3 linked regions of the Sphaerotilus montanus genome follow. The main gene of each other region encodes a partner of the protein of the gene in region 3 in a complex. Links are inferred from orthologs where the notes say so. Each region holds a gene or a part of one and is shown on either strand. Other genes may lie near its edges. The genes, in order: holA, dnaX and dnaN.

What was found.
Region 1: the proteins of dnaN (region 3) and holA are in contact, whole or in part, in a cryo-EM structure (PDB 8GIZ), measured with the Escherichia coli proteins. The link is inferred for Sphaerotilus montanus from one-to-one orthologs.
Region 2: the proteins of dnaN (region 3) and dnaX are in contact, whole or in part, in a cryo-EM structure (PDB 8GIZ), measured with the Escherichia coli proteins. The link is inferred for Sphaerotilus montanus from one-to-one orthologs.

The regions. Positions count from the first base shown.
Region 1 is NZ_JACCFH010000001.1:2,072,114-2,077,529, forward strand. The notes cover bases 1,582-4,496. They hold holA (DNA polymerase III subunit delta), read left to right. Parts: upstream 1,582-2,450; coding sequence 2,451-3,542; downstream 3,543-4,496. Other genes in these bases: leuS (leucine--tRNA ligase), read left to right, coding at 1,582-1,951; BDD16_RS09435 (LPS-assembly lipoprotein LptE), read left to right, coding at 1,956-2,444; BDD16_RS09445 (methylamine utilization protein), read left to right, coding at 3,649-4,284; BDD16_RS09450 (EAL domain-containing protein), read left to right, coding at 4,281-4,496. Outside these bases: more of leuS, read left to right, coding at 1-1,581; more of BDD16_RS09450, read left to right, coding at 4,497-5,416. UniProt on the Escherichia coli protein: Part of the beta sliding clamp loading complex, which hydrolyzes ATP to load the beta clamp onto primed DNA to form the DNA replication pre-initiation complex.
Region 2 is NZ_JACCFH010000001.1:4,275,745-4,281,197, reverse strand. The notes cover bases 1,527-4,478. They hold dnaX (DNA polymerase III subunit gamma/tau), read right to left. Parts: upstream 3,984-4,478; coding sequence 2,070-3,983; downstream 1,527-2,069. Other genes in these bases: BDD16_RS19475 (AIR synthase-related protein), read left to right, coding at 4,029-4,478; BDD16_RS19485 (YbaB/EbfC family nucleoid-associated protein), read right to left, coding at 1,690-2,016; recR (recombination mediator RecR), read right to left, coding at 1,527-1,652. Outside these bases: BDD16_RS19495 (transglycosylase SLT domain-containing protein), read left to right, coding at 1-1,028; more of recR, read right to left, coding at 1,062-1,526; more of BDD16_RS19475, read left to right, coding at 4,479-5,171; aat (leucyl/phenylalanyl-tRNA--protein transferase), read left to right, coding at 5,193-5,453. UniProt on the Escherichia coli protein: Part of the beta sliding clamp loading complex, which hydrolyzes ATP to load the beta clamp onto primed DNA to form the DNA replication pre-initiation complex.
Region 3 is NZ_JACCFH010000001.1:1,326,337-1,331,700, reverse strand. Bases 2,502-5,364 are described here. They hold dnaN (DNA polymerase III subunit beta), read right to left. Parts: upstream 4,576-5,364; coding sequence 3,427-4,575; downstream 2,502-3,426. Other genes in these bases: dnaA (chromosomal replication initiator protein DnaA), read right to left, coding at 4,590-5,364; gyrB (DNA topoisomerase (ATP-hydrolyzing) subunit B), read right to left, coding at 2,502-3,278. Outside these bases: BDD16_RS05855 (HipA family kinase), read right to left, coding at 1-711; more of gyrB, read right to left, coding at 726-2,501. UniProt on the Escherichia coli protein: Confers DNA tethering and processivity to DNA polymerases and other proteins. Acts as a clamp, forming a ring around DNA (a reaction catalyzed by the clamp-loading complex) which diffuses in an ATP-independent manner freely and bidirectionally along dsDNA.

The sequences.
Region 1 (5,416 bases), 750 kb from region 3 along the record:
GAGCGAGGGCGTGCGCTTCGCCTTCCCGCACGAGATCGCGGGCGCCGATGGCGCGCTGATCCAGGGCGGCAAGCTCTACGTCTTCACGACGCGCGCCGACACCATCATGGGCGTGACCTTCTGCGCCGTGGCGCCGGAGCATCCGCTGGCGGCCCACGCTGCGGCGACGAACCCGGCACTGGCCGCGTTCATCGTCGAATGCGGGCAGGGCGGCACGACCGAAGCCGAACTCGCCACGCAGGAAAAGAAGGGCATGCCCACGGGCCTGTTCGTCACGCACCCGCTGACCGGCGCGCAGGTCGAGGTCTGGGTCGGCAACTACGTGCTGATGAGCTATGGCGATGGCGCCGTGATGGGCGTGCCGGCGCATGACGAGCGTGACTTCGCGTTCGCGAAGAAGTACGGCATTGCCATCAAGCAGGTCGTCAAAGCGGGCGACGAGGTGTTCTCGCTCGACGCCTGGGCCGACTGGTACGGCGACAAGCAGCGCGCCGTGTGCGTCAACTCGGGCGCGCTGGACGGGCTGCCGTACAAGGAGGCCGTCTCCAAGGTCGCCGAACTCGTCGGCGCCAAGGGCCTCGGCGAGAAGAAGACCACCTGGCGCCTGCGCGACTGGGGCATCAGCCGCCAGCGCTACTGGGGCACGCCGATCCCGATCATCCACTGCGACGACTGCGGCGCGGTGCCGGTGCCGGCCGCCGACCTGCCGGTCGTGTTGCCGATCGACTGCGTGCCGGACGGCTCGGGCAACCCGCTGAAGAAGCGCACCGACTTCCTGAACGTCGCCTGCCCCTGCTGCGGCAAACCCGCGCAGCGCGAGACGGACACGATGGACACCTTCGTGGACTCGTCGTGGTACTTCATGCGCTACTGCGACGCGCAGAACAGCGATGCGATGGTCGCCGGCGGCACCGACTACTGGATGCCGATGGACCAGTACATCGGCGGCATCGAGCACGCGATCCTGCACCTGCTCTACGCCCGCTTCTGGACCAAGGTCATGCGTGACCTGAAGCTGGTCAAGATCAACGAGCCGTTCACCAAGCTGCTGACGCAGGGCATGGTGCTCAAGGGCGCCTTCTTCCGCAAGCCGGAAGGCGGCGGCAAGAGCTACTACTGGGAACACGAAGTCAACGTCCTGACGAACGACCACGGCGTCACCATCGGCGGCACGTTGAAGGCGGACGGCCTGCCGCTCGACTACGAGATGACGACGATGTCGAAGTCCAAGAGCAACGGCGTCGATCCGCAGGAGCTGATCAACCAGTACGGCGCCGACACCGCGCGCCTGTTCGTGATGTTCGCGTCCCCGCCGGAGCAGACGCTGGAGTGGAACGACGCGGGCGTCGAGGGCGCGCACCGCTTCCTGAAGCGCGTCTGGGGCTTTGCCGCCAAGAACGAGGCGGTGCTGGTGGGTGCGGCTGGCAAGGTGTCGGGCGAGCTGCCCGCTGCCGCCAAGGCGCTGCGCCGCGAGGTGCATCTGGTGCTGCGCCAGATCAGCCACGACTACGAGCGCATGCAATACAACACCGTCGTCTCCGGCGGCATGAAGCTGCTGAACGCGCTGGAAGCCTACAAGCACGACGGCAGCGCCGCGTCGGCCGCCGTGCTGCGCGAGGGCTACTCGGTGCTGCTGCGCGGCCTCTACCCGGCCTGCCCGCACACGACGTGGAAGCTCTGGGCCGACCTCGGCTACGCCGCCGCGCTGGGCGACCTGCTCGACGCGCCGTGGCCGCAGGTCGACGAGGCCGCGCTGGTGCAGGACGAGATCGAGCTGGTGCTGCAGGTGAACGGCAAGACCCGCGGTTCGATCACCGTGCCGGCCGGCGCGGACAAGGCGGCGATCGAAGCCGTGGCCGCGGCCAGCGCCGAGGTGGCGAAGTTCGCCGAAGGCAAGCCGCCGAAGAAGATCATCGTCGTCCCCGGCCGCCTCGTGAACGTGGTGGTCTGAGGCGATGCGGCGGCGCCTGTTCACGCTGGCGGTGGCCGCGGCCCTGGCGGGCTGCGGCTTCCAGCTGCGCCGCCCGCCGGAGCTGCAGCTCAAGCGCATCTACCTCACTGGCTTCGACACCTACTCGCCGATGGGCGACGAGCTGCGCCGGCAACTGCGCGCCAGCCCCGGCGTCGTGCTGACGGCGACCGCCGCCGAGGCCGATGTGGTGTTCGACGCGCTGGAGGATGCGCGCGAGCAGGTGGCGGCGGCCTCGACCGCCACCGGGCAGGTGAGCGAGCTGACGCTGCGCGCCCGCCTGCGCTTCAAGGCCCGCACGCCTGCCGGCCGCACGCTGATCGCCCCGGCCGAGCTGACGCTGACCCGCGACGTGAGCTACAGCGAGGCCAGCGCGCTGGCCAAGGAGCAGGAAATCGCGCTGCTGTTCCGCTCGATGCACACCGATCTGGCGGCGCAGGTGCTGCGGCGGCTGGCGGCGCTGGGTCCGGGCTGAGCCGCCATGCAACTGCGCGCTGACCAGCTTCCGCAGGCGCTTGCCAAGGGCCTGCGCCCGCTCTACGTCATCCACGGCGACGAGCCGCTGCTGGCGCAGGAGGCCGCCGACGCGATCCGCAGCGCTGCACGCGCCGCCGGCTACAGCGAGCGCAGCGTCCACACCGTGGCCGGCGCGCAGTTCGACTGGTCCGGCCTGCTCGGCGAGGCCAGTGCGCTGAGCCTGTTCGCCGACCGGCGCGTGATCGAGATCCGCATTCCCTCGGGCAAGCCGGGCAAGGACGGCTCGGAGGCCTTGCAGCGCTACGTCGAGACGCTGTCCGACGACAACCTGACGCTCATCCTGCTGCCCAGGCTCGACCGCACGCAGCAGACCAGCGCGTGGTTCACCGCGCTGGACGGCGCGGGCGCGACCATCCGCATCGACCCGGTCGAGCGCCGCGCGCTGCCGCAGTGGATCGCGCAGCGGCTGGCCGCACAAGGGCTGCGCATCGAGGACGGCGAGGCGGGGCAGCACGCACTGGCCTTCTTCGCCGACCGCATCGAGGGCAACCTGCTCGCCGCGCACCAGGAGATCAGCAAGCTGGCGCTGCTGCACGCACCGGCCGATCCGCGTGGTGCGCCGACGGTGCTGACACAGACCCAGATCGAGTCCGCCGTGCTGAACGTGGCGCGCTACGACGTGTTCAAGCTCGGCGAGGCGGTGCTGGCCGGGCAGGTGGCGCGGGCGCTGCGCATGCTCGACGGGCTGGAGGCCGAGGGCGAGGCGGCCGTGCTGGTCCACTGGACCCTGGCCGACGACCTGCGCGGGCTGCAGCGCGTGCACACCGCCATGCTGCAGGGCAAGCCGCTGCCGCTGGCGCTGCGCGATGCGCGGGTCTGGGGCGTGAAGGAAAAGCTGTTCGAGCGGGTCGTGCCGCAGCTGGATGCCGCCACGCTCACCGCGCTGGTCGCCGCCGCCCACACGGTGGATGGCATCGTCAAGGGCGTGCCCGACCGCCAGTGGCCGGCCGCGCCGTGGGCGGCGCTGCGCCGGCTGGTGCTGCTGACGGTGCAGGCCGTGCAACGCAAGGGGCCGCCGCTGGCGCTGACGGGCTGAACGCCAGCGCTCGGTTGCATCAACCGGGGATTCGGCCCACTTTTCCAGACTTCCGCGCCGCCGCGACGAGAGGATGCTCAGGGCATTTCCGTGTCGAAGGATGGTGATGTTCCTGAACTCGTGGTGGTGGCGTTGCGGGGGTGCGCTCCTGCTCCGGCTGGCTGTGGGACTGGGGCTGCCTGGCGTGGTGCAGGCGGCTGCCGTGACCGTGCAGACCCTGGACCCGGCGGGCAAGCCGCTGGCCGGGGCGGTGGTGGCGGTCGAGGTGGGCAGCGTGGCCAGGGTGGCGGCCCCCGGTACCCGCGCCGAGATCAGCCAGCGCCAGCGCGCCTTCGACCCGGGCTTGCTGGTGGTGCAGACGGGCACGTCGGTCGATTTCCCCAACCTCGACACCGTGCGCCACCACGTCTATTCGTTCTCGCCGGCCAGGACCTTCGAGCTGAAGCTCTACAACGGGCGGCCGTCGACCCCCGTGGTGTTCGACCGCGCGGGCGTCGTCGTGCTCGGCTGCAACATCCATGACCAGATGGTCGGCACGGTGGTGGTGGTCGACACGCCGCTGTTCGGTCGCACGGATGCGGCTGGCCGGGTCGTGCTGGAGGTGCCGGCGGGGGAACACCGCCTGCTGACCTGGCATGCCCGGATGCGCGAGGGCACGGACCTGCTCGCCCAGGCGCTGAAGGTCGGGGTGGCCGGTGCGGTGGTCGTGACGGTCAAGCTGCCCGTGGTGGCTGCGCCATGAGCACGGTCATGGCACGGCTGTCCGGCTGGCGCCTGAGCGGGCTGGAGCGGCGCATCGTCTGGCCCTTCCTGCTGCTGCTGGTCGTGGTGCAGGGCATCAGCCTGATGCTGGTGAACGGTGCGATCGGAGACAGCGCCACGCGCGCGATCGACAACGATCTGCAGACCGGCCAGCGCGTGTTCACCCGGCTGCTGGAGCAGCGCGCCGAGCGCCTGTCCGAGGCGGCGGTGCTGCTGGCCTCCGACTTCGGATTCCGCTCGGCCGTGAACAGCCGCGATGTCGACACGCTCAGCGATGCGCTGGAAAACAATGGCCGGCGCATCGGCGCATCGCTGGTGATCTACACCGATCCGGCCTGGCGCCCGGTGGCCGCGACCGGGCTGGACATCGGCCGCGTGGCGGCGCTGCTGCCCGCGGCCCGCCTCATGGCCATGACCGACCCGGTGGGCGGCATGTCGGTGCAGCGCGCACGCCTGACGCTGATCGAGGGCCGGGCCTACCAGCTCGTGGCCGTGCCGGTGAAGGCCCCGCGCACGGTCGGCTGGGTGCTGATGGGCTTCGTGCTGGACCGCTCGGTGCTGCAGCAGCTCGCCGCCATCACCGGTCTGCGCGGTGCGGTGCTGCTCGACGGTCCCCCGGCGCATACCCTGCTGACCACCTTCGTGCAGGCCAGCGACCTGCGGGCCGAATCCAACCCGACCGCCAGTCCCTGTGGCCGCGAGCTGCACGAGTCGGGTGCCCGCTGGCGCAGCTGCGAGTTCGTGCTGGACACGGGCGTGTCCGACGGACGTGCCGCGCCGCCGCTGCGGCTGGTGCTGGCGCATTCGGTGGACGAGGCACTCGCCCCCTTCGTGCGGCTGCAACTCACCTTGCTGCTGCTCACGGGGGTCGGTATGGTGGTGTTCGGCGTGGGCGGTGCCATGACGGCGCGGCGCCTGAGCCGGCCGATCCGCGGGCTGCGGCGGGCGGCCGAGCGCCTGAGCCTGGCCGACTACGACACGCCGGTGCGGGTGCCCGACGAGCGGGTGGTCGGTGATGAGCTGGTGCAGCTGGCGCAGGCCTTCGAGTCGACCCGCCAGGCGGTCCAGCAGCGCGAGCAGACCATCACCCGGCTGGCCTACTGGGACACGCT
Region 2 (5,453 bases), 3.0 Mb from region 3 along the record:
GCGCGGCACTCGACTACCTGGGTCGCCTGAACAAGATGTTCAACGGGGACTGGCAGCTCTCGCTGGCTGCCTACAACTGGGGCGAAGGCAATGTGAAGCGCGCCATCGCGCGCAATGAACGTGCGGGTCTGCCGACCGACTACGAGAGCCTGAACATGCCGGCCGAGACGCGGCATTACGTGCCCAAGTTCCAGGCGGTCAAGAACATCGTGTCAGCGCCGCAGGACTTCGGTCTGAGCCTGCCGCCGCTGGAAAACCACCCCTACTTTGTCAGCGTGCCGATCCGGCGTGACATGGACGTGGCGGTCGCTGCGCGTCTGGCCGGGCTGGGGCTGGAGGAGTTCAAGGCGCTCAACCCGCAGATGAACAAGCCGGTCATCCTCGCGGCCGGCACACCGCAGGTGCTGCTGCCCTACGACAATGCGGACGGATTCGTGCGTCGCTTGGCGGACCACCGTGGCCCGTTGGCCAGCTGGACCGCCTGGACCGCCCCGAGCACCATGCGCACCGCGGACGTCGCGCGACTGACCGGCATGGCCGAAGAGACGCTGCGCGACATCAACCGCATCCCGCCGAAGATGCTCGTCAAGGCCGGCTCCACGCTGCTTGTGCTGCGCAGCGAGCACCGTGTGCAGGACGTGCCGGAACACATTGCCGACAACGCCCACATGGCACTGGCCCCGGACGTGCCGCCGCTGCGCAAGGTGGCCATCAAGGCGCGCAAGGGCGACACCGTGCTCGCGCTGGCCAAGCGCTACCGCGTGACGGCTGCGCAGATCGCACAGTGGAACCGCATCGACGACGGTACCCGCTTCAAGAAGGCGCAATCTCTCGTGATCTGGCAACCGGTCAAGGAGGCCGGAGCTTCCCGGCGTGAAATGGCATCGGCTGGCAAGTCGAGCGGCAAATCGGGCACGAAGCTGGCGGGCAACGCCGCTCGGCGTCAGATGGCCGCCGCAGCGCCGCGCAACCGCACGGCGGCGGTCAAGGGCACCAAGATCAGCCCGACGCGCCTGGCCCGCAAGTAAGCGCCGGGCCGGTGCGACCCCGGATTGCCGTGTTCAGCGGCGGTCCGAAAAGGCGTAGGCGATGGTGCCGAGGTCGACGAATTCGAGTTCGCTGCCGATCGGCACGCCCCGCGCCAGCCGGGTGACCTTGACGCCGCGGGGCCGCAGCGCCTCGCCGATGACGTGGGCGGTGACCTCGCCCTCGGCGGTGAAGCTGGTCGCGATGATCAACTCCTGCACCACCCCGTCGCCCACCCGCTCCAGCAGTTCCGGCAGCCCGATGTCATGGGCGCCGACGCCGTCGAGCGGGCTCAGCTTGCCCATCAGCACGAAGTACAGGCCCTTGTAGCTGCCCGTGCGCTCGATCGCGGCCTGGTCGGCGGGCGTTTCCACGACACACAGCGTGTGCTCGTCGCGCATCGGGTCGAGGCAGGTGAGGCACACCGGCTGCTCGGTGAAGGTGTGGCAGCGCGCGCAGTGCCGGATGCTGTGGACCGCGTGGTCCAGCGCGTACGACAACTGCATCGCTGCATCGCGGTCGTGCTGCAGCAGGTGGTAGGCCATCCGCTGCGCCGACTTGACGCCCACGCCGGGCAGGCGGCGCAGGGCCTCGACCAGCGTGGCCAGTGCGTCCGGCGCACTCACGCGCGGCCTCGCCCTGGAACCAACGCCAGCCGCCGCATCAGAACGGGAACTTCATGCCACCCGGCAGCGGCATCCCGGCCGTCAGCTTGCCCATCTTCTCGGCGCTGAGGGCTTCGGCGCGGCGGATGCCGTCGTTGAACGCGGCGGCAACCAGGTCTTCGAGCATGTCCTTGTCGTCGGCGAGCAGGCTGGGATCGATGGTGACGCGCTTGACGTCGTGCTTGCAGGTCATCACGACCTTGACCAGACCGGCGCCGGACTGGCCTTCGACCTCGATCAGGCCGAGTTCGTCCTGGGCCTTCTTCAGGTTGTCCTGCATGGCCTGGGCCTGTTTCATCAGGCCGGCGAGCTGTCCTTTGAGCATGGGGTGTCCTTTCTGGGAGCGGTCTTGCGGAGAGAAAATTCGGAGGATGCGGTTCAGGCGACCGGGCGGATCGAGCCGTGCACGATCCGCGCGCCCTGGTAGCGCGCGAGCAGGTCGATCACCATCGGATCTTGCGTGATGGCCGCTTCGGCGTCGTTCTGGGCTTGCAGGCGGCGGGCGGCATCGCGGCGAGCGGCGCTGTCGGTCACCGCGCCGGCCACGACTTCCAGCACGACAGCATCGCCCAGCAACTCGCCCAACGCCGTCTGCAGGCGATCCCGGTGACCGGGCTGGCGCAGCGATTCGCGCTCGACGCGCAGCACGATCCGCCTGGGGGTGGCCTGCTCGTCGATGGACAGGCACTGCGCCTGCCATGCCAGCTCACGCACGAGGCCGTTCATGCCGCCGCGGCCCGCCAGTTCGGTGAACAGCGCCGACCAGCGGGTCACGAGGGGATCGTCCAGCGCGTTCAGCGCGTCCGGCTCGGTGGCGGGAGCGGCTGCAACGGGCGCCACCGCGCGTGCGGGCATCGGCGCGGGATCACCCTCCAGTGGAATCTCGTCCCAGTCGGCGGGCGGGCCTTCTTCCCAAGGCGCGACCGTGCGCGGCTTGCTGGCCTGGACGGCCGGTGCCGGCCGTTCGGGTGGCCGCACAGGTGACACCGGGCGTGCCGGAACTGGCGTCGGAGCCGCCTCCTGCAACGGCGCCACCGCCACCCGCGCGCTCGCCACGACCGGTCGCAGCAGTTCGCGGGACGACACCACCGCGGGCGCCGGTTTCGCTGCAACAGGAGCGGGCGGGGCCGACCGAGGTGCCGCCACCGATGCCACGGGAGCTGCCACCGGCGGCGCAGCGACCACCGCCGCCCCCTGCGGCCGGAAGGCCAGCAGGCGCAGCAGCACCATCATCAGCCCGCTGTATTCGTCCGGCGCCAGCGCGAGTTCGGCACGGCCGTGCAGCGCGATGCTGTACAGCACCTGCGTCTCGTCCGGCGCCAGCAGCGGCGCGAGCGCGCGCACGGCAGGCGTGTCCGGGTCGGTCGGATCGGCGGCGTCCGGCACGGCCTGCACCAGCGCCATCTGCTGCGCGAAGGTCGCCAGTTCTTCGAGCGTGCCCGCAGCGGACAGGCCCAGGCCACGCAGTTCATCGACCGTGCGCACCAGCGCCGCGCCGTCACTGGCGGCCAGCGCCTCGACGATGCGCACCACGTGGCCACGGTCCACGGCGCCCAGCATCTGCCGCACGCCCGCTTCATCCAGCGTTCCGCCCCCGAACGCGATCGCCTGATCGGCCAGCGACAGCGCGTCTCGCATCGAGCCACGGGCTGCGCGCGACAGCAGCCGCAGCGCACCGACCTCGGCCGGCACGGATTCGGCCTGCAGCACCTGCTCCAGATGCGCCTGCACCGTCTGCGGCGCCATCGGCCGCAGGTTGAACTGCAGGCAGCGGCTCAGCACGGTGACCGGCACCTTCTGCGGATCGGTCGTCGCGAGCACGAATTTCAGGTACTCGGGCGGCTCCTCCAGCGTCTTGAGCATCGCGTTGAACGCGGTCATCGTCAGCATGTGGACTTCGTCGATCATGTAGACCTTGAAGCGCCCCACCACCGGCTTGTAGACCGACTGGTCCAGCAACTGGCTGATCTCGTCCACGCCGCGGTTCGAGGCGGCGTCGAGTTCGACGTAATCGACATAGCGGCCCGCGTCGATGTCGCGGCAGGCGTTGCAGACGCCGCAGGGCTGGGCGGTGATGCCGCCGGTGCCGTCCGGGCCGACGCAGTTCAGGCTCTTGGCGAGGATGCGCGAGACGGTGGTCTTGCCGACGCCGCGGGTCCCCGTGAAGAGGTAGGCATGGTGCAGGCGCTGGCGCGTGAGCGCGTTGCTCAGGGCCTGCACGACGTGCTCCTGGCCCACCATTTCGGTGAAGCTGCGGGGCCGGTACTTGCGGGCGAGGACGATATACGACATGGGGGCGGATTGTAGGCGGGCCGGGCTGGTCGATAATCCGGCCCCATGAATCAATCTGCCCCGCCCTCCGACCACTCCACCGACCAGACCGGCACCCTCAGCTACGAGCAGGCCGGCGTCAACTACGACCTGATCGACCCGCTGAAGGTCACGGCCCAGCGCGCCGCCGCGTCCACCGCCGTCCATCTGGCGGGCCACGGCTTCACCGAAGTGGCTGCCTCGCGCGGCGAGTCGGCCTATGTGGTCGATGTCGGTCCGTTCTACCTGGCATCCATCGTCGAGTGCCTGGGCACCAAGACGCTGGTGGCCGACGAGATGGCCACCCTCACCGGCAAGAGCTACTACGACGGCATTGCCCAGGACACCATCGCCATGGCGATCAACGACCTGATCACCGTCGGCGCCACGCCGCTGGTGGTGCAGGCCTACTGGGCCGCCGGTGGCTCGGACTGGTTCGGCGACCACCAGCGCGCGCAAGCTCTGGTCGCCGGCTGGAAGCGCGCCTGCGAGGTCTGCAGCGTGGCCTGGGGTGGTGGCGAAACGCCGGCGCTGGCAGGGATCGTCGAGGAAGGCCGCATCGACCTGGCCGCGTCCTGCACCGGCCTGATCAACCCGAAGGAGCGCCTCTCGGTCGGTGACAAGCTGGGCGCGGGCGACGCGATCATCCTGCTGGCCTCCAGCGGCATCCACGCCAACGGCCTGAGCCTGGCGCGCAAGCTGGTCGAGCGCCTGCCGAACGGCTACCTGACGGAAATCTCCCCGGGCGTCACCTACGGCGAGGCGCTGCTGGCCCCGACCGTGCTGTATTCGCCGGTCACCGAGGCGCTCTGGAAAGCCGGCATCACGCCGCACTACTGCGCCAACATCACCGGCCACGGCTGGCGCAAGCTGCTGCGCCACCCGAGCGCGCTGACCTACCGCATCCACACGGTGCCGCCGGTCACGCCGGTGCTGAAGTTCATCCAGGAACAGGCGAAGCAGGACGACCGCGAGGCCTACTCGACGCTGAACATGGGCGCCGGTTTCGCGATCTTCGTCAAGGCCGAGGACGCCGAGCGCACGGTCGAGATCGCCCGCGCCCAGGGCATCGCCGCGTGGAACGCCGGCGTGGTCGAGGCCGGTCCGAAGCAGGTGCTGATCGAGCCGCTGGACATCGCGTACACCAACGACGACCTGCAACTGCGCTGACCTCACCTCCGGGCCCCGCACATGATCGACTGGCTCCCGGACAACGACGACGGACAAGCGCCGTTTCCGCCGACCAGTCGTGCGCTCGGGCCGGACACGGAGGCTCCGGGCCTGCTCTGTGCGGGTGGTCAGCTCAGCCTGCGGCGGCTGGAGCAGGCCTACCGGCGCGGCATCTTTCCGTGGTACAGCCCGGGCGAGCCGATCCTGTGGTGGAGCACGGCCCCGCGCATGGTGCTGCAGACGGCGCAGTTCAGGCTGCACCGCTCGCTGAAGAAGGTGCTG
Region 3 (5,364 bases):
CCAGAAGTCGGGCTGATCGGCACGGTGCAGCACGGACTGGATTTCCTGCAAGGTGATCCGGGGCGTACCGTCTTCCGTGAACACCCAATTGTGCGGCAGTTCACGCCAGAACTCTTCTGCGCGGGCGGCCACGGCTGTGAACCGCTGCGCGTACTCGGCTTGCCGCACCAGGTCGCTGGCGATCGTGGGCCACTCGGCGCGGAAGATGTGCCAATCGAGGAAGCTGGCAGCGTCGAACTGGCGATCGAAGGCGTTGTTGTGGTCAATCACCACGGGTCGAGCCGTCGTGCTCTGCCACAGCAAGTTGGGGCGACCCGCGGTGTCTCCCAGTTGCCGATCCTCGTTGCGAACCCACCAGTCGAAGGCCAGCAGATCGCGGCGAAAGTCTGCGTGGCAGTGCCGTATCAGTGAAGGTTCGAATTCGTGAACAGAGGTGGCTACTCGGGAGCCGAATGCCAGTCCTGGCGCCAGATCGTGATCGCCATAGGCCTTCACCAGCCCCTCGTCGAGTTCCACTTGCGCAAACGGCGCGATCGGCAGGCCGAGTGCCTCGGCGAGCCGACCAGCGATCCACTCACACACGACGGAGCGCCAATGGGCACCGACGCTCTTGACGTAGTAGTGATGACCGTCGTCAGCCAGACACCGGAAGGGCCGCGTGATGCCCTGGTCGGTGCGGCCGAGGATTTCGATGATCAGAGGAGGGGCCATGACGGACCCCCTCGTCACGCATCGATATTCGCCGCCCTCAACGCATTTGTCTCGATGAACTCCCGCCGAGGCTCCACCTCATCCCCCATCAGCATCGTGAACACCTTGTCCGCCTCGATCGCATCCTCGATCTGCACGCGCAGCAGGCGGCGCACGTTCGGGTCCATCGTGGTTTCCCACAGCTGCTCGGGGTTCATTTCGCCCAGACCCTTGTAGCGCTGGCGGCCGACGGCGTTTTCGGCCTGCGTCATCAGCCAGGCCATCGCGGCGCGGAAGTCCGCCACCTTGACCTGCTTCTGCCGCTCGCCTTCCCCGCGCTTGGTCACCGCGTCTTCGCTCAGCAGCCCCTTGAAGGTCACGCCCGCCACGCTCAGCGCCTCGTAATCGGCGCCATGCACGAAGTCGGCGGTGATGACGCTGCTCTTGATGTTGCCGTGGTGGCGGCGGCTGATGCGCAGGAAGTGCTTGTCGGTGCGCGGGTCGATCTCGGCGCTGACCTCGGCGTCGTGCAGCGCAGCCTTCAGCGCGTCGGCGCTGGTGGTCGCCGCTTCCGGCGTGTCGAGGTCGAGCGTCAGGCCGTCGCTGATCGCGCGCAGGGCCTCCACGTCCATCCAGTTCGACAGCCGCGCGATCACGTTCGTCGCCAGCAGGTACTGCCGCGCCAACTCCTCCAGCGCCGCGCCGCTGATCGGCTCGCGGCCCGCGCCCGGCTCGACGATGGCGCTGTCCAGCGCGACCTTGAGCAGGTAGACGTCCAGCTCGCTGCCGTCCTTCAGGTACTGCTCGTGCTTGCCGTGCTTGACCTTGTAGAGCGGCGGCTGCGCGATGTAGATGTGGCCGCGCTCGACCAGATCGGGCATCTGCCGGTAGAAGAACGTCAGCAGCAGCGTGCGGATGTGCGCGCCGTCCACGTCCGCGTCGGTCATGATGATGATGCGGTGGTAGCGGAGCTTGTCTGGGTTGAAGTCGTCGCCGCCCATGCCCTGGCCGATGCCGGTGCCCAAGGCGGTGATGAGCGTCAGGATCTCGTTGCTCGACAGCAGCTTCTCGTAGCGGGCACGTTCCACGTTCAGGATCTTGCCGCGCAGCGGGAGGATGGCCTGGAACTTCCGGTCGCGCCCCTGCTTGGCGGAACCACCGGCGGAGTCACCCTCCACGATGTAGATCTCGCACAGCGCCGGATCCTTCTCCTGGCAGTCCGCCAGCTTGCCCGGCAGGCCCATGCCGTCCAGCACGCCCTTGCGCCGCGTCATCTCGCGCGCCTTGCGGGCGGCGTCGCGGGCGCGGGCGGCGTCGACGATCTTGCCGCAGATGGTCTTGGCGTCGGTCGGGTTCTCCAGCAGCCAGTCGGTCAGCAGGCGGCTGACGATGTCCTCCACCGGGCCGCGCACTTCGCTCGACACCAGCTTGTCCTTGGTCTGGCTGGAGAACTTCGGCTCCGGCACCTTGACGCTGACCACGCAGGCCAGGCCTTCGCGCATGTCCTCGCCGCTGATCTCGACCTTGGCCTTCTTGGCGATCTCGTGGTCGTCGATGTACTTGTTCATCACCCGCGTCATCGCCGCGCGCAGGCCGGTCAGGTGCGTGCCGCCGTCGCGCTGGGGGATGTTGTTGGTGAAGCAGAGCACGTTCTCGTTGTAGCTCTCGTTCCACTGCATCGCGACTTCGACACCGACGTTGGTCTGGTTGTCGCTCATCTTGTCGCCACGGGCGTGGAAGATGTTCGGGTGCAGGACCTTCTTGCCCTTGTTGACGAACTCGACGAAGCCCTTCACGCCGCCGGCATAGGCGAAGTTGTCTTCCTTGCCGTTGCGCTCATCGACCAGGCGGATCTTCACGCCGTTGTTCAGGAACGAGAGTTCGCGCAGCCGCTTGCTCAGGATCTCGTAGTGGAAATCGATGTTCGAGAAGATTTCCAGGTCGGGCAGGAAGTGGACCTCGGTGCCGCGCTTGTCGGTCTCGCCGATGACCTTCATCGGACTGATCTCGAAACCGTCGCGCCGCTCCAGCACGCGGTCCTGCGGCACGCCCTGGCGGAATTCCATGAAGTAGGCGTGGCCCTCGCGGCGCACCGTCAGGCGCAGCCACTTCGACAGGCCGTTCACACAGCTCACGCCCACGCCGTGCAGACCGCCCGAGACCTTGTAGCTGTTCTGGTTGAACTTGCCGCCCGCGTGCAGTTCGGTCAGCGCGATCTCGGCGGCCGAGCGCTTCGGCTCGTGCTTGTCGTCCATCTTGACGCCGGTCGGGATGCCGCGGCCGTTGTCGGTGACGCTGATCGAGTTGTCCGAATGGATCGTGACGACGATGTCGTCGCAGTGACCGGCCAGCGCCTCGTCGATCGAGTTGTCCACCACCTCGAAGACGAGGTGGTGCAGGCCGGTGCCGTCGGAGGTGTCGCCGATGTACATGCCCGGCCGCTTGCGCACGGCCTCCAGGCCTTCGAGGATCTGGATGCTGCCTTCGCCGTAGGCGGCGGAGATTTCTGCGGCGGTCTGCGCCGGGGGCTCGGGGACGATCGGTTCCGAGGGGATGGGCTGCTGGGACTGCTGGTTTTGGTCGGTCATGTCACTCACTCACCGGGGTTGGCGGCTGTCGCCGTCGCCCTTGCAAAAATGCCGAAGCGGGCCGGGGCCCGCTTGCGTGTCGCGCGTGTGTCGGGGTGTCGGTCAAAGGTCGATTGTCGCCGACCCGGCTGACACGCCGGGGCTGGCATCAGATCCGCATCGGCATCACGACGTACTTGAAGCCGTCCTGCTCGGGCACCGTGAAGAGTGCCGAGCTGTTGGCGTCCTGCAGCGACAGCGTCACCAGCTCCTGGTCCATGTTCGAGAGCACGTCCATCAGGTAGGTGACGTTGAAGCCGATCTCGATCGACGGGCCGCTGTAGTCGATCTCCAGCTCTTCCTTGGCCTCTTCCTGCTCGGCGTTGTTCGAGGCGATGCGCAGCGCGCCCGGCTCGAAGTTCATCCGCACGCCCTTGAACTTCTCGCTGGTCAGGATGGCCGCGCGCTGCAGGCTGGTCAGCAGCGCGCCGCGGCCCAGCGTGATGTGCTGCTTGTGGTTCTTGGGGATGACGCGGTTGAAGTCCGGGAACTTGCCTTCGACCAGCTTGGTGACGAACTCCATGCCGCTGAAGGTGAAGCGCGCCTGGTTCGCGGCGAAGCACATCGCGATCGGCGCGGCCTCGGCTTCGCTGCCGTCCTTGGCCGGCTTGGCATCCTTGGCGCCGTCCTTGAGCAGGCGCTGCAGCTCCAGCACGGTCTTGCGCGGCAGGATCACCTCCTGCTTCGGCATCTCCACGTCCAGCGTGGCCTGCGCGAGGGCGAGGCGGTGGCCGTCGGTGGCGACCAGCGTCAGCGTGTGGCCTTCGGCGACGAAGAGGATGCCGTTCAGGTAGTAGCGGATGTCGTGCACCGCCATCGCGAAGTGCACCTGGTCGATCAGGCCCTTGAGCGTCTTCTGCGGCACGCTGAAGGTGGGGCCGAAGTCGGCGGCTTCCTGCACCAGCGGGAAGTCGTCGGCTGGGAGCGTCTGCAGCGTGAAGCGGCTCTTGCCCCCTTGCAGCGTCAGCTTGTTCTGCGCGGCGCTGAGCGTGACGGTCTGGTCCGGCGGCAGCGTGCGCAGGATGTCGATGAGCTTGCGCGCGCCGACGGTGGTGCTGAAGTCGCCCTTGTCACCGTCCATCGCCGCGCTGGTGCGGACCTGGATCTCGAGATCGCTGGTCGTGAACTCGCACTGCCCGGCGTGGCGGCGGATCATCACGTTCGCCAGGATGGGCAGGGTGTGTCGGCGCTCGACGATGCCCGAGACGGACTGCAAGGCGGCCAGGAGCTTGTCCTGCGGTGCTTTCAACACGATCATGATGGAGGGGTCTTTCAGCCTTTGAGGGTCTGTTCCAGGACGTGGAGCTGCTGGTTGAGTTCGGTGTTCTTCTGGCGCTCGGCGGCGATCTTGCGGACCGCGTAGAGCACCGTCGTGTGGTCGCGCCCGCCGAACAGGTCACCGATCTCGGGCAGGCTTTTCTGGGTCATTTCCTTGGCCAGGTACATGGCGATCTGGCGCGGCCGGGCGATGCTGGCGGGGCGCTTCTTGCTGTACATGTCGCCGATCTTGATCTTGTAGAAATCGGCGACGGTCTTCTGGATATTCTCGACCGAAATCTGCCGGTTCTGGATCGACAGCAGGTCTTTCAGCGCCTCGCGGGCCAGCGCGATGTTGATGTCCTTGTGGCTGAAGCGCGAGTAGGCCAGCACCTTGCGCAGCGCCCCCTCCAGCTCCCGCACATTGGCGCGCACGTTCTTGGCGATGAAGAAGGCCACGTCCTCGGGCATCTGGCTGCCTTCTGCGACCGACTTCTTCATCAGGATCGCCACCCGCATCTCCAGCTCCGGCGGCTCGATCGCCACCGTCAGTCCGGCATCGAAGCGCGAGGTCAGACGCTCGTCGATGTCCACCAGCCCCTTGGGGTAGGTGTCGCTGGTCATGATGATGTGGGCGCGCTTGGTCAGCAGGGCCTCGAAGGCGTTGAAGAACTCCTCCTGCGTGCGGTCCTTGCCGGCGAAGAACTGCACGTCGTCGATCAGCAGCAGGTCGAGCGAGTGGTACTTGGCCTTGAGTTCGTCGAAGGTCTTGCGCTGGTAGTTGCGCACC